One region of the Thauera aminoaromatica genome, then DNA from elsewhere that is predicted to be linked to it. Evidence: predicted binding sites of a transcription regulator. Region 1 holds the regulator's gene; the other holds the start of a gene.
What was found. The regulator LexA, encoded in region 1, represses DNA repair genes until DNA is damaged. The targets are predictions, from matches to a motif close to ACTGTATNTANATACAGT.

Region 1 (3,385 bases):
CACGCCGACCACGATGCAGTCGTAGCGGGCGAACTCGTCGTCGTGGTCGCTGAAATCGGCGGCCTGACGCGTGCAGCCCGGGGTCTTGTCGCGAGGGTAAAAGTAGAGAACCACATTGTGCTTGCCGGCCACCGACGCGAGGTCGAAAATTTCCATGTCGGCATCCGGCAACGAAAACGCGGGGGCGATGTCTCCGCTCTGCAGCATGTGTTCTCCCTGATGTGGGCCGGATTCTAGCCGAGACCCCAGGCGAACACTACCGCCGGGACCGCAGGCTTCGGACTGGTCGAGCATGGGGGTCTCCTCCCTTTTCCTTGTCGTCGTGTCGGGTGCCGCGATGCGGCTCCGTGTCCAACGAATAGCCCAGATCGGGGCCGTACTCAAGTCGCAGCGCACCATCGTTCCGCCTGTCCTGGAGACCGCAAGCATGCCCCAGCCCCATCCGAACGCCCCCGCCAAGCCCCCCGCCGGCATGCGCGCGATGCAACTCGAACGCCCCGGCGAGGCCCTGCGCGCGGTGCATCTGGCGGTGCCGCGCCCCGGCCCCGGGCAGGTGCTGCTGCGGGTGGAGGCCTGCGGCGTGTGCCGCACCGATCTCCACCTCATCGACGGCGAGCTGCCCGACCCGGTGCTGCCGATGATTCCCGGCCACGAGATCATCGGCCGCGTGGTCGAACTGGGCGAAGGCGTCGGCGACGCCGCGGGCATGGTGCCGGGTCAGCGCATCGGCGTGCCCTGGCTGGGGTGGACCTGCGGGCATTGCGGCTTCTGCGCCAGCCAGCGCGAGAACCTCTGCGACGCGGCGCGCTTCACCGGCTACCAGATCCAGGGCGGTTATGCCGAATACACCGTGGCCGACGCACGCTACTGCTTCCCGATCGACGAGGCGCTCGACGCCGCCGAGGCCGCGCCGCTGCTGTGCGCCGGCCTGATCGGCTATCGTGCGCTGGAGATGGCGGGCGCCGCGCGCCGCATCGGCCTCTACGGCTTCGGCGCGGCCGCCCACATCATCACCCAGGTGGCGGTGTGGCAGGGTCGCGAGGTGTACGCCTTCACCCGTCCCGGCGACAGCGCAAGCCAGGCCTTCGCCCGCCGGCTCGGCGCCTGCTGGACGGGCGCGGGCGAAGAGCGCCCCCCGCACCCGCTCGACGCCGCGCTGATCTTCGCCCCCTCCGGCGAGCTCGTCCCCGCCGCGCTGCGCGCCGTCGCCAAGGGTGGCACGGTGGTGTGCGCGGGCATCCACATGAGCACCATCCCCGCCTTCCCCTACGACATCCTGTGGGGCGAGCGCCGCATCGTCTCGGTCGCCAACCTCACCCGCCGCGACGGCGACGAATTCCTCGCCCTCGCGCCCAGGGTGCCGGTACGCACCGAGGTCGTCCGCTTCGCCCTCGAGGACGCCAACGAGGCGCTCGAGCGCCTGCGCCGCGGCGCGCTGCAGGGGGCGGCGGTGCTGCTGCCCTGAATTCCGCTTGCCAGCGCTGCGGGACTGTTTAAAATTACAGCCATCCCATGGAGGCTGTCATGACCGCCCGTAGCGAAAACCTCACCGCGCGCCAGCAGGAAATCCTCGATTTCATCCGCTCCACCGTCGAGTCCGAAGGCCGCCCGCCCACCCGCGCCGAGGTGTGCACCGCCTTCGGCTTCCGCTCGCCCAACGCCGCCGAGACCCACCTGCGCGCGCTCGCCGCCAAGGGCGCGATCCTGCTCGAGGAGGGGCGCGCGCGCGGCATCCGCCTGGCCGAGGCGCTCGGCCTGCCCCTGGTCGGCCGCGTCGCCGCGGGCAGCCCCATCCTCGCCGCCGAACACGTCGAGGCGCGCTATCAGCTCGACCCCGCGCTGTTCTCGCCCAGGGCCGACTACCTGCTGCGCGTGCGCGGCATGAGCATGCGCGACGCCGGCATCCTCGACGGCGACCTCATCGCGGTGCATCGCAACAGCGAGGCGCGCAACGGCCAGATCGTGGTCGCCCGGGTGGACGACGACGTCACCGTCAAGACCCTGCAACGCAAGGGCCCGGTGGTCGAGCTCCTCCCCGCCAACCCGGACTACACCCCGATCGTCGTGGACACCCGCCGCGAGCCGCTGGTCATCGAAGGCGTCATGGTGGGGCTGATCCGCAAGGACCACTGAGCGAGCCGATGCCGCACCCGCCATGGCCCTCCCGCTCCAACGCCACGCCGACGCGTCGCTGCGCGCCGTAGCTCCTGCCGCCACCGGCACGCATGGCGTGCTCGCCGGCCTGCCTGCGGGCAGCGTGTGGCAGGCGAGCCGGCTCGCAGGCGCCGCAGGAGCGGTGCTGCCGACCGGCTTCTCCGCGCTCGACGCCGAGCTGCCCGGCGGCGGCTGGCCGGCCGGGGCGCTCATCGAGCTCCTCGCCGACCGCCCCGGCGTCGGCGAACTGAGCCTGCTGCTGCCGCTGCTCGGCGCCACCCCGCCCGCATGCTGGATCGTCTGCATCGCCCCGCCGCTGCTGCCCTACGCTCCCGCGCTGGCGAACGCAGGCGTGCCGCTGGCGCGCCTGCTCGTGGTGCGCCCCGAGCGCCGCGAAGACCTGCTGTGGGCCGCACGCCAGGCACTGCTGTCGGGCAGCTGCGCCTGCGTGCTGGCGTGGCCGCAGCGCATCGACAACACCGGACTGCGCCGCCTGCAGCTGGCCGCCGAGGAAAGCGCCACCCCGCTCTTCCTCTTCCGTCCCGGCAGCGTCGCCGGCCAGCCTTCGCCGGCGGTGTTGCGGATTGCGCTCGCCCCGCAGCCCGAAGGCCTGCAGCTACGCATCCTCAAGCGCCGCGGACCGCTCGCCGCCGCGCCGCTCGTGCTCGCCCTGCCGCCCGGGGCCAGCGCGGTACCGAAGGCATCCCGCGCAGGGCAATCCCCCCGGATGCCCCTCTCGGCAGCTTCCCACCCTACCGCATCCACCACCGTCGCCCCCGTCGCGCCTGCATGCAAACCGGAAGCGCGGCGTTTTCTGTAGGAGCGACGCCAGTCGCGATCGGCGGCCTTCCTCCACCCGCCGCAATCGTTTCGTCGCTCTAACCGCAGCCCTCGCTGCCGACCGATTCAAACACCTCGACGCGGAGCGTTTCCATGTTGTGGCTGGCGATCCTGTTGCCGGCGTTGTCGCTGCAGGTCTTCACACGCGGCGTACGCGCCGCCCCACCGCTGGCGATCCTGTCGCCCCGGGGCCGGGTGCTGGCCGCCAGCGCGGCGGCGAGCGCGGCCGGCATCGAACCGGGGCAGCGTGCGGCGAGCGCCCTCGCCTTGCTGCCCGAACTGCGCCTGCAACCGCACGAGCCGGCGCGCGAAGCCGAAGCCCTCGCCGAGATCGCCACCTGGGCCGGGCGCTTCAGCCCGCGGATCAGCCTGTCCGCAGCGGACGCGGTGC
Region 2 (3,385 bases), 390 kb from region 1:
GTCGCGCGGATCGCCAGGCCGCTCTGGGTGGCGAAGAAACCGTCGAGCGCGAGCTTGACCGCCAGCACCACGAAGACGAGCAGCAAGGGCCGGAACACGTAGTCGGCGAGCGCCTCGGGCTGCAGCAGGTTGAACACGGTGGGTTCGGTGATCAGCGGCACGTTGGGCTTGCCCATGATGCGCAGGTTGATCGAGTACAGGGCGATCATCATCAGGATGCTGGCGAGCAGGTCCATGATCTTGAGGCTGACGTTGAGCCAGCCGGTGATCAGCCCGGCGATCGCGCCGGCGAGCGTCGCCGCGATGGTCGCGGTGAAGGGGTCGTGGCCGGCGGCGATCATGGTCGCGGCGACGGCGCCACCGAGCGGGAAGCTGCCATCCACGGTGAGGTCGGGAAAGCGCAGCAGCCGGAAGGAGATGTACACGCCGAGGGCGACGAGGCTGAAGATCAGGCCGATCTCCAGCGCCCCGAGCAAGGTGTAGAGCGACATTGGGGGATTACCGTTGGTGAGGATCGAGCGGAACGCGCGCCGGGACGCGTCCCCCGCGGCCGGGCATCGACGGCCGCGCGGGGATGCGGGCGACCCGCTTACTGGACGACCTTGGCAGCCGACTTGACGAGGTCTTCCGCCAGGGTGATGCCCTGCTTCTGCGCCGCAGCCGGGTTCACCTGCAGCGACAGCTTGTTGCTGGTCTCGGAGGCGATCGCACCGGGCTTCTCACCCTTGAGGATGCGAACCACGATCTCGCCGGTCTGCACGCCGAGCGCCTTGTAGTCCATGCCGTAGGCCGCGACCGCACCGCGCGCCACGCTGTCGGTGTCGGCGGCCACGAGCGGGATCTTGGCGTCCATGCCCACCTTGACCAGGGCCTCGTAGGCCGACACGACGTTGTTGTCGGTGCTGGTGTAGAACACGTCGGCCTTGCCGATCAGGCTGCGCGCCGCCGAGCCGACGTCCACCGAGCGCGGCGCCGCGGCTTCGACCAGGCTCAGGCCGTGCTTGGGCAGCAGCTCGCGCAGCTGCTCGACCACGACCACCGAGTTGGCCTCGCCCGGGTTGTAGACGATGCCGACACGCTTGGCGGCGGGCACGACGCGCTTGATCAGCTCGACCTGCTTGCCGAGCTCGAGGGCATCCGACACCCCGGTGACGTTGGTGCCCGAGGGCTGCATCGAGGGCACCAGCTTGGCCACCACCGGATCGGTCACCGCCGAAAACACCAGCGGGATGTCCTTGGTCGCGGCCGCGACGGCCTGCGCCGAGGGGGTGGCGATCGCGACGATCACGTCGGCCTTGTCGCCGACGAACTTGCGTGCGATCTGCGCCGCGGTGCCGGTGTTGCCCTGGGCGCTCTGATACTGCCACTTCAGGTTCTTGCCGTCCTCGTAGCCGGCCGCGGCCAGCGCCTCCTTGACCCCGTCGCGCACCGAATCGAGCGCGGGATGCTCGACGATCGCGGTGATGGCGACCGACTTCTGCTGTGCGTACGCCGGCATCGCCATCGCGAACGCGAGCGCCAGCGCGCCGAACAGGACCTTGCGGGACAGGGGGAAGGACATGGAGGTCTCCTTGGCAGCCTTGCGGCCGGGAATTCTTCGAAAAAGGCACCAGGCCGGCATCTTGGCCAGCACGGTGTTGCAAAGGACGCGAGTTTAACAGCAGGTCCGGATTGCGCGATTGCGGTGGACCCGCAATCGCCGTGGAGGACACTCGCCCGACTTGCCTGATGAACTGTATTTTTATACAGTCAAAACATGCTTCCCGCCTACGCCGAACTCCACTGCCTGAGCAACTTCAGCTTCCAGCGCGGCGCCTCGCACCCCGAGGAGCTCGTCGCGCAGGCGGCAGCCTTCGGCTACAGCGCGATCGCCCTCACCGACGAATGCTCCTTCGCCGGCGTGGTGCGCGCCCACCGCGCGCTGCAGGCCCTGCCCGAAGCCGGCCGGCCGCGCCTGATCGTCGGCTGCGAGCTGCGCCTCGCCGACGGGCCCTGCCTCGTCCTGCTCGCCGCCGATCGCGCCGGCTACGGCCGGCTCTCGCGCCTGCTCACCCAGGCCAGGCGGAGCGCCGACAAGGGCCGCTACCACCTCACGCGCGCGATGCTCGACGCCACCCGCGCAGACGAGGCGGCCGCCGAAGCCCTGCCCGGCTGCCTGGCGCTGCTGATCCCACCCGAGGAATTCCCGCCGCCGGGTGCCGCCGGCGACGCGGCCGTCGCCCTGCGCAGCGAAGCGCGCTGGCTGGCGAAGCGCTTCCCCGGACGCTCCTGGATCGCCCACACCCCGCGCCTGGACGGACGCGATCCCGCCCGCCTGCACTGGATCCTGCGCATCGCCCAGGCCACCGGCGTCCCTGCGGTCGCCGCCGGCGGCGCGCTCATGCACGAGGCCGCGCGGCGCCCGCTCGCCGACGTGATGAGCGCGCTGCGCCTGCACTGCAGCGTGGCCGAGGCCGGCCTGGCGCTCGCGCCCAATGCCGAGCTGCGCCTGCACGAGCGCGCGACCCTCGCCCGCCGCCATCCTCCCGAGCTGCTCGCCGAGACCGTGGCGGTGGCGGCGCGCTGCCGCTTCGACCTCGACGAGCTGCGCTACGAGTACCCCGCCGAGCTCGTCCCCGCGGACGAGACCCCGACGCGCTGGCTGCGCCGGCTGGTCGAGGGCGGGCTGGCCTGGCGCTACGGCAAGGCCGGCAAGGAGCGCCGCGCAGCCGCGCCTGCCACGATCGCGGCCGCACCGCCACCGGCCGAAGACCCCGCCCCGCCCACGGTGCGCGCGCAGATCGAGCACGAGCTCGCGCTCATCGCCGAGCTCGGCTACGAGCCCTACTTCCTCACCGTGCACGACATCGTGCGCTTCGCCCGCGAGCGCGGCATCCTGTGCCAGGGCCGCGGCTCGGCGGCCAACTCGGTGGTGTGCTGGGCACTGGGCATCACCGAGGTCGATCCGCAGCTGGGCATCATGCTGGTCGAGCGCTTCATCTCGCGAGAGCGCGACGAGCCGCCCGACATCGACGTCGACTTCGAGCACGAGCGCCGCGAGGAGGTCATCCAGTACCTCTACCGCAAGTACGGCCGCGAACGCGCCGCGCTCGCCGCCACCGTGATCCGCTACCGCGCACGCAGCGCGCTGCGCGACGTCGGCCGCGCGCTCGGCCTCGACGAGACGCAGATCGAGCGCCTCACCCGCGAGCACCACTGGTTCGACGGCCGCCACATCCTGCCCGAGCGCCTCGCGGAGGCCGGGCTCGACCCCGCCAGCCCGGTCACGCAAAGGCTGGTCGCACTCACCGAGGAACTCATCGGCTTTCCGCGCCACCTCTCCCAGCACGTCGGCGGCTTCGTCATCGCGCGCGGCCGGCTCGACGAGCTGGTGCCGGTGGAGAAC

Region 2: a site for LexA is predicted at 1,733-1,750, ahead of TMZ1T_RS09660 (error-prone DNA polymerase). Genes of this name have one in related genera too.

The regions. Positions count from the first base shown of each region.
Region 1 is NC_011662.2:2,582,145-2,585,529, forward strand. It holds gene TMZ1T_RS11355 (peroxiredoxin) at 1-207, opposite strand, end outside; gene TMZ1T_RS11360 (zinc-dependent alcohol dehydrogenase family protein) at 428-1,465, shown strand; gene lexA (transcriptional repressor LexA) at 1,525-2,133, shown strand; gene imuA (translesion DNA synthesis-associated protein ImuA) at 2,156-2,974, shown strand; gene TMZ1T_RS11375 (Y-family DNA polymerase) at 3,088-3,385, shown strand, end outside.
Region 2 is NC_011662.2:2,190,835-2,194,219, reverse strand. It holds gene TMZ1T_RS09670 (ABC transporter permease) at 1-491, opposite strand, end outside; gene TMZ1T_RS09665 (ABC transporter substrate-binding protein) at 590-1,561, opposite strand; gene TMZ1T_RS09660 (error-prone DNA polymerase) at 1,757-3,385, shown strand, end outside.